4 regions of the Klebsiella sp. MISC125 genome follow, and region 1 is predicted to be linked to each of the others. Evidence: predicted binding sites of a transcription regulator. Region 1 holds the regulator's gene; each other region holds the start of a gene.
The links. Region 1 encodes Fur, which represses iron uptake genes when iron is present. Its sites were predicted from a motif close to ATAATAATGAGAACNACTATCAA; they were not measured.

Region 1 (2,203 bases):
TCATCTAACGGTCGTCTCGATGTCTGGTGGGATAACCGCTCTGACTTCAACGCCAACGGTGAAAAAGCGGTGTTCTTCGGGGCGATGTATGACATGAAGAACTGGAATATGCCGGGTTGGGCCTTCGGCGCGTCCTACGTTTATGCATGGGATGCAAAACCAGGAAAAATGTCTTCTCCTGATGCTTACTACAACCCTGACAAACGTCTGGAAGAGTCAGCCTACAGCCTGGATGCGATGTACACCGTACAGGAAGGACGTGCGAAGGGTACGCTGTTTAAACTGCACTTTACTCAATACGACAACCACTCCGATATCCCAAGCTGGAGCGGCGGCTACGGCAACATCTTCCAGGATGAGCGCGACGTGAAGTTCATGGTTATTGCTCCATTCACCATTTTCTGATGCCAGTGCGGCGGGCATGAGCCTGCCGCAATTTCCCGAGGTCGATTATGAAGAAGCTATTGCTTGTCGCTATTATGGCGGCAGGTCTGGTTGCCTGCACGCAGTCGCCAGCGCCGAAAGAGGATTCAAAGTTAAAAGATGCCTACAGCGCCTGTATTAATACTGCTGAAGGTAACCCAGATAAAGTCGAAGCCTGCCAGAGCGTATTAGACGTTCTGAAGCAAGAGAAGCAGCATCAGCAGTTCGCCACCCAGGAAAGCGTGCGAGTACTGGATTACCAGCAATGTATCCAGGCGCGTAAAACCGGTAACGATCAGGCTGTACAGTCGCGCTGTGACCAGATTTGGAAAGAGATTCGTAGCAACAACACGAAACCCTGATTTTTACTTTTCGTAGCCATAAAAAAAGCCAACCATCAGGTTGGCTTTTTGCTGCTTACGCAACGGGGAATTACTTTTCCACCGCGTCGTGGGCATGTTCATCTTCGCGGCAATCGCCTTCTGCACAGTGACCGTACAGGTACAGGCTGTGGTTGGTGAGGCGAATACCGTGTCGGGAGGCAATCTCACGCTGACGAGCTTCAATTGAGTCATCGCTAAATTCGATCACTTTGCCGCAATCGAGGCAAATCAGGTGATCATGATGATGCTGCTGCGTCAGTTCGAAAACGGATTTACCACCTTCGAAATTATGACGAGTGACGATGCCGGCGTCGTCGAACTGGTTCAGTACGCGGTAGACGGTGGCCAGGCCAATCTCTTCACCCATATCAATCAGGCGTTTATATAAGTCTTCCGCACTGACATGATGGTTATCCGGTTCCTGCAGGACTTCCAGGATTTTTAATCGTGGAAGTGTTACTTTCAGGCCAGCCTTCTTTAATGCGGTATTGTTGTCAGTCATGCGGAATCTGTCCTGTTGCTAAACGATCTACTTCCATCAGCGGAAGTAATACAGAGAATCACCCGATGTAATGCGTCTCATTATAGAACTGCCATGGTGAAATGAAAACTGCAAGCATCGGGCCTTGTATGCTGTCAAAAACGAGGCACTGGCTACAAAGTGCTTCACGTGACCTCGTTAAATCAGAGGACATTGTACAGATATGTGATTAAAAGTTAAAAACTTGTAGCTATAACTTTGATTGCTTTTATCTATTAATTCGGCGAAATCTGACGATAACGCCGTTTAGACTCAGGCATTCTTGATTTCTTCGAGGTGCAGCTCTTCAGAAATCTGTTTTACCCATTTTTCCACGCGTTCGTTAGTCAGTTCTGGCTGACGGTCTTCGTCGATGGCCAGACCCACGAAGTGGTCATCATCTGCCAGACCTTTAGATGCTTCGAAATGATATCCAGCAGTCGGCCAGTGACCAACGATAGTGGCGCCGCGCGGTTCGATGATGTCGCGAATGGTACCCAGCGCATCACAGAAGTATTCAGCGTAGTCTTCCTGATCGCCGCAGCCAAACAGCGCGACCAGTTTGCCGTCGAAATCGACTTCTTCCAGCGTCGGGAAGAAATCATCCCAGTCACACTGTGCTTCACCGTAGTACCAGGTTGGAATGCCGAGCAGCAGAATATCGTGAGCTTGCAGATCTTCTTTGCTGCTCTTGGCAATGTCGCGAACATCAGCAACATCTTTACCAAGCTGCTTTTGAATCATTTTTGCAATATTTTCGGTGTTGCCGGTGTCGCTGCCAAAAAAGATGCCGATGATTGCCATGAGTAAAATAACCTCTTGAAACTTAATGATGTGGTAGGGACTTAAATGCCCACAGATAGGGGCAATGATAGCA
Region 2 (2,203 bases), 130 kb from region 1:
CGGTCACCACCATGGTGACGTTGCGCGGCGCATCGCCAATCAGCGCGGAGATAACTTGCTCAACGCTTAACGGTACCAGGCCGGTGCCAAGCCCCCACAGGGAGACCAGCACGCTGGCGATCACCAGCAGCAGGCAGCTAAAAATCAGGCGGCGAGAAGGGGCAATCACATTCCACCTCCGCGCGGCTGGCGGCGCACCAGCCAGATCAGAACCGGCGCGCCGATAAAGGCGCTGACCACCGATACACGAAGCTCGCCGGGAACCAGCAGGCGGCCAAGCACATCGGCAAACAAGAGCAGGGCAGGAGTGGCCAGCAGGGTGACCGGCAGCGACCAGCGATGATCGGCTCCCACCAGCCAGCGGGCCATATGCGGCATCATCAGGCCGATAAAGGCAATTGGCCCGACGACTGCCGTGGCGCTACCGCACAGGACGGTAATCGCCAGCAGCCCAATCAGTTGAGTACGCGCGACCCGGCTGCCGAGCGCGGTCGCCGTATCGTTGCCGAGACTGAGGCTATTGAGCGCCCGGCTGAGCAGCAGCGAAACGAGACCGGCAATCAACACCGGGATCAGGACGATTTTCAGGGTTTGCAGCGTGCGCACGTCCAGTGAACCCGCTTGCCAGAAGCGCAGTTGATCGTAGACGTCGGGGTTAAGCAGGGCGATACCGCTGGAAAGGCCTTCGAGCACCGCCGCCAGAGCCACACCCGCGAGGGTCAGGCGCACCGGGCTAAGCTGACCGCCGCCCTGGCTGCCGGTAAAGGCCACCAATAACGATGCGCCGAACGCGCCGCAAAAGGCCATCAGCAGTTGTTCCTGTGGCGAAGAGATACCAAACAGCGCCGCGCCGAGCACGATAGCAAAGCTGGCGCCGGAGTTGACGCCGAGGATCCCCGGGTCGGCCAGCGGGTTGCGGGTCAGGGTTTGCATCAGCGCCCCGGCGAGGCCCAGCGCGGCGCCCGCCAGCAGTCCGGCGAGGGTTCGCGGCAGTCGGGCATCAAGGACGATGGTGCAATCGGCGCTTTGGCAGGTACCGGTAAAAGCATCGACGACGACGCTAAACGGCAGGGGTTTCGCGCCAATCAACAGGCTGAGCGCAACGGCGATGGTTAAAACGATCAAAAGACCCGGCACGGCAAAGGCGCGCGCCGTGGTCATGGAAGACGACATGGCTTACATCCCTGACATGATAATGATAGTAATTATCGTTATCGATTCTATTCGGTTATGTTAGCATGTGCACCCATAAAAATGGTATGGAAAATAATAACAAGGCGCTGTCATGAACCGACAATCCCGGCTGCTGAATCTCAGCCTGCTGAAAACTCATCCGGCCTTTCGCGCCGTCTTTATCGCCCGCTTTATCTCAATTCTGTCGCTTGGCCTGCTGGGCGTGGCGATCCCGGTACAGATCCAGATGATGACCCACTCGACCTGGCAAGTGGGGTTGTCGGTCACCTTAACCGGCGCTTCGATGTTTGTTGGCCTGATGGTGGGCGGCGTGCTGGCCGACCGCTATGAGCGCAAGCGCTTGATTCTGCTGGCGCGCGGTACCTGCGGGATCGGCTTCGTCGGCCTGTGCCTGAACGCCATGCTGCCGGAGCCGTCGCTAATTGCTATCTATCTGCTGGGGATCTGGGACGGCCTGTTTGCCTCCATTGGCGTGACTGCGCTGCTGGCGGCGACTCCGGCGCTGGTCGGGCGGGAAAACCTGATGCAGGCGGGGGCGATCACCATGTTGACGGTGCGTCTGGGTTCGGTGATTTCGCCGATGATCGGTAGCCTGCTGCTGGCCACCGGCGGGGTAGCCTGGAACTACGGTCTGGCGGCGGCCGGGACCTTTATTACCACTCTGACGCTGCTGCGTTTACCGCAGTTAGCGCCGCCTCCGCAGCCGCGTGAACATCCGCTGAAATCGCTGCTGGCGGGAGTGAAATTCCTGTTTAACAGCCCGCTTATCGGCGGCATCGCGCTGCTCGGCGGTTTGCTGACGATGGCGAGCGCGGTTCGTGTGCTCTATCCGGCGCTGGCCGGAAGCTGGCAGATGTCGACATCGCAGATTGGCCTGCTGTACGCCGCGATCCCTCTGGGTGCGGCGCTGGGGGCGTTGACCAGTGGGCAGCTGGCGCAGACGGCGAAGCCCGGGGCGCTAATGCTGGCGTCTACCGTGGGGTCGTTTGTGGCGATTGCGTTATTCAGT
Region 3 (2,203 bases), 1.8 Mb from region 1:
GCGAGTGACTATCCCCACGCCAATCACCGCAACCAGCACGCCGAGCAGCGTCATTTGGCCGCCTTTGGTGTTAATTAAGACATCGAACTGACCGTTGAGGATTGGGGTCATTAGCGTGCCGACAATCAACGTAATGCCAATGGCGATACCGATCCCCATCGACATGCCGAGATAGCGCATGGTCAGGCCATAGTTGATATTGCCGATACCCCACATCGCGCCGAACAGGAACACCGGCAGGAGCGTGGAGGCATTAAAGGAGCCGTAGTAGGCCCAAAAATCAGGGAGCAGCATGGCGCTGATGGCCCAGGGCAGTATCAGCCAGGAGACAATCCCGCCGATAGACCACATGGTTTCCCAGGACCAATGTTTAACTTTTTTGAACGGGGCATAGAAACAGGCTGCACTGGCCGCACCTATCAAATGCCAAAAAATACCCATCGTAATCGCGTGATTCATTGATTCTATCCTCATCTATTTTTTTATCGGATAAATCATTTTCCGACCCGATGAGTGTAAAAATCGGTCAGTTTTACTGCCTTCAGCCTGTTGCCACGTAACATCCTTCTTTGGCAACCAGAAGCTTAATTCGTTGTTCTACATCACAAAACCACGTGTATAACCGTCTGTTATAACCTTATTAAAAATACGGCATTGATAAGCGTTTTCAATATCATTTAATTAACTATAATGAACCAACTGCTTACGCGGCATTAACACCTTCCGCCGCTCGACAATAATGGAGATGATTATGAGTTATACACTGCCAGCCCTGCCGTACGCTTATGACGCCCTGGAACCGCACTTTGACAAGCAGACGATGGAAATCCATCACACTAAACACCACCAGGCCTACGTTAACAATGCCAACGCTGCGCTGGAAAGCCTGCCGGAATTCGCTAGCCTGTCTGCTGAAGAACTGATCACCAAACTGGATCAGCTGCCGGCTGACAAAAAAACCGTTCTGCGTAACAACGCTGGCGGCCATGCTAACCACAGCCTGTTCTGGAAAGGCCTGAAAACCGGTACCACGCTGCAGGGTGACCTGAAAGCGGCTATCGAGCGCGATTTCGGTTCCGTTGATAACTTCAAAGCGGAATTTGAAAAAGCGGCTGCTACCCGTTTCGGCTCCGGCTGGGCGTGGCTGGTGCTGAAAGGCGATAAGCTGGCTGTAGTTTCTACAGCGAACCAGGATTCCCCGCTGATGGGCGAAGCTATCTCCGGCGCTTCCGGTTTCCCAATTGTGGGTCTGGACGTGTGGGAACACGCTTACTACCTGAAATTCCAGAACCGTCGCCCGGACTACATCAAAGCGTTCTGGGACGTGGTTAACTGGGACGAAGCTGCAGCGCGTTTTGCCGCCAAAAAATAAGGTTGCATTGTGCTGAGTGAGAAGCGAGTCTGATGACTCGCTTTTTTTATGTCCGCAGCAAGGAGCAGCAGATGCACTATCCGCTAAATGTCTACATTGGGCGCATTCGCGACTATCCCGGCAGCCGCCCGAGCGCAATAAGCAAAATTCAGGTCGATGGTGAATTAACCCTCGGCGATCTCGGCCTTGAGGGCGATGAGCAGGCGGAGAAGAAAATTCACGGCGGGCCGGACCGCGCGCTGTGCCACTATCCGCGTGAACATTATGCACACTGGGCTCGCGAGCTGCCTCAGCAGGCGGACCTGTTCTGCGCTCCGGCGTTTGGCGAGAATCTCTCGACCGAGGGACTGACGGAGCAAAACGTCTTTATTGGCGATATCTTCCGCTGGGGAGAGGCGCTGATTCAGGTGACGCAGCCACGTTCGCCGTGCTTTAAGCTCAACTATCACTTTGCCGTCAGCGATATGGCGCAGCTGATGCAGAACAGCGGCAAAACCGGCTGGCTGTATCGGGTGGTGGCGGGCGGGAAGGTATCCAGCGATACGCCGCTGGTACTGGTCTCCCGGCTAAGCGATGTTAGCGTGCACGAGGCTGGCGCGATCGCCTGGTCTATGCCGTTTGATGATGAACAGTACCACCGCCTGCTATCGGCGGCGGGGCTATCGGTGAGCTGGAGTCGTACCATGCAGAAACGGCGTTTAAGCGGGCAGATCGAAGACCATTCCCGGAGATTGTGGGGGAAATAGCTCGCCCGCTCGTTAGTTTTCCTCTTCTCATATAGGGGCCGATCGCCCCTGCTTTTCCTCTACGCTTTGCCTCATCTATTTAGCG
Region 4 (2,203 bases), 620 kb from region 1:
AGGTACAACGGCGCCATGACAACTGACGTTCAAGGTTGCGTAAAAAAAAGCCGTGGCCGACCTAAAGTGTTCGACAGGGACGCGGCGCTGGATAAGGCCATGACACTCTTCTGGCAGCACGGCTATGAAGCCACCTCTCTTGCCGATCTGGTAGAGGCGACGGGCGCAAAAGCGCCAACGCTCTATGCAGAATTCGTGAATAAAGAGGGGCTGTTTCGCGCAGTGCTGGATCGCTACATCTCTCGCTTTGCCGCCAAACACGAAGCATTGCTGTTTGATGAGGGCAAAACCGTCGATCAGGCATTGCGCGATTACTTCACCGCTGTCGCCACCTGCTTTACCAGCAAAGAAACGCCCGCAGGCTGCTTTATGGTCAACGCCTCTGCAGCGCTGGCGGCCTCGTCTACCGATATCGCCAATACGCTTAAATCGCGGCATGCCATGCAGGAACAGGCATTGACGCAATTTCTACAGCAGCGGCAGCTGCGCGGCGAACTTCCGTCTGACGGCGACGTGAGCCAATTGGCGCAGTTCTTAAGCTGCGTATTGCAGGGCATGTCAATCAGCGCCCGCGAAGGTGCAGATTTCACTAAAATCATGCAAATTGCCGAGACCATGATGCGTCTTTGGCCGCAGGTTCTTCAGCACTAAACCTCTCTTTGACCGATGGCTCCTCCGTCGGTCACCCCCCCTGCTTACCCACACATTAATTAATGATTTCAATAGGTTATTTGCACATTTCACGTAAATGATATTGATAACAATAATCAATACGGGCAAACTTCAGCCTTAAACATTTCTGTTTATTTCACCTTGTAACAACCGGTGCGCCCGTACCGGAAAACTAAAACAACGATATCGTAAACTCATAAAAGGAATGAGCATGAAAACGCGTCTCTGGGTGCTTAACCCACTGCTGCTGGCAACCGCCCTCCCCGCCTGGGCCGCTGATGACAACATGATCGTCAGCGCCAACCGTACACACCGTACCGTCGCTGAAATGGCCCAGACCACCTGGGTTATCGAAGGCCAGGAAATTGAACAACAGGTTCAGGGCGGTAAAGAGTTCAAAGATGTCCTGGCACAGCTGATTCCCGGCATCGACGTCAGCAGCCAGGGACGTACTAACTACGGCATGAATATGCGCGGTCGCGCGATCGTGGTGCTGATTGACGGCGTTCGCCTTAACTCTTCCCGTACCGACAGCCGTCAGCTCGACTCTATCGATCCTTTCAACATTGAGCACATCGAGGTGATCTCCGGGGCAACATCGCTGTACGGCGGCGGCAGTACCGGCGGTCTTATCAATATCGTCACCAAAAAGGGCCAACAGGAGCGCCAGGTCGATCTGGAGCTGGGCGGCAAAACCGGCTTTGCTAATAGCAACGATCATGATGAGCGCGTCGCGACGGCGGTGAGTGGTGGAACCGACCACGCATCTGGCCGCTTGTCTGTAGCCTATCAACGCTTTGGCGGCTGGTATGACGGCAACAACAATGCGCTGGTCCTCGATAATACCCAGACCGGGCTTCAGCACTCGGATCGCCTGGACGTGATGGGAACAGGAACCATCGAAATTGACAATAACCGTCAGCTCCAGCTGGTCACGCAATACTATAAAAGTCAGGGAGACGACTACGGACTGTATCTGGGGAAAAATATGTCGGCGGTGACCGGCGACGGTAAAGCCTTCACCACTGACGGGCTTAATTCCGACCGCGTCCCCGGCACCGAACGCCACTTGATTAGCTTGCAGTACTCAGATGCTGACTTCTTTGGTCAGAACCTGGTCAGCCAAATCTACTATCGTGATGAATCCCTGACCTTTTACCCCTTCCCTACGCTGAGTAAAGGCCAGGTCAGCAGCTTCTCTTCCTCAAAGCAGGATACCGATCAATATGGCGCGAAGATAACCTTGAATAGCCAGCCGCTGGACGGCTGGGATCTGACCTGGGGGCTAGATGCCGATCACGAAACCTTCAACGCCAACCAGATGTTCTTCGACCTGGGGCAATCGATGCCTTCCGGCGGCCTGAATAATCAGTCGATTTATACTACCGGTCGTTATCCGAGCTACAGCATTACCAACCTGGCACCTTTCCTGCAGTCCAGCTATGACCTGAACGATATCTTCAGCATTAGCGGCGGTGTGCGCTACCAGTGGACGGAAAATAAGGTCGATGATTTTGTCGGCTACGCCCAG

Region 2: a site for Fur is predicted at 1,190-1,212, ahead of fepD (Fe(3+)-siderophore ABC transporter permease). Genes of this name have one in related genera too.
Region 3: a site for Fur is predicted at 655-677, ahead of sodA (superoxide dismutase [Mn]). Genes of this name have one in related genera too.
Region 4: a site for Fur is predicted at 749-771, ahead of ACMYSL_RS17545 (TonB-dependent siderophore receptor). Genes of this name have one in related genera too.

The regions. Positions count from the first base shown of each region.
Region 1 covers NZ_CP180448.1:4,319,494-4,321,696, reverse strand. The annotation lists gene chiP (chitoporin ChiP) at 1-405, shown strand, start outside; gene chiQ (ChiQ/YbfN family lipoprotein) at 453-785, shown strand; gene fur (ferric iron uptake transcriptional regulator) at 856-1,308, opposite strand; gene fldA (flavodoxin FldA) at 1,600-2,130, opposite strand.
Region 2 covers NZ_CP180448.1:4,448,864-4,451,066, reverse strand. The annotation lists gene fepG (iron-enterobactin ABC transporter permease) at 1-169, opposite strand, end outside; gene fepD (Fe(3+)-siderophore ABC transporter permease) at 166-1,173, opposite strand; gene entS (enterobactin transporter EntS) at 1,286-2,203, shown strand, end outside.
Region 3 covers NZ_CP180448.1:6,115,556-6,117,758, reverse strand. The annotation lists gene rhaT (L-rhamnose/proton symporter RhaT) at 1-459, opposite strand, end outside; gene sodA (superoxide dismutase [Mn]) at 752-1,372, shown strand; gene yiiM (6-hydroxyaminopurine reductase) at 1,444-2,118, shown strand.
Region 4 covers NZ_CP180448.1:3,695,380-3,697,582, forward strand. The annotation lists gene ACMYSL_RS17540 (TetR/AcrR family transcriptional regulator) at 16-651, shown strand; gene ACMYSL_RS17545 (TonB-dependent siderophore receptor) at 884-2,203, shown strand, end outside.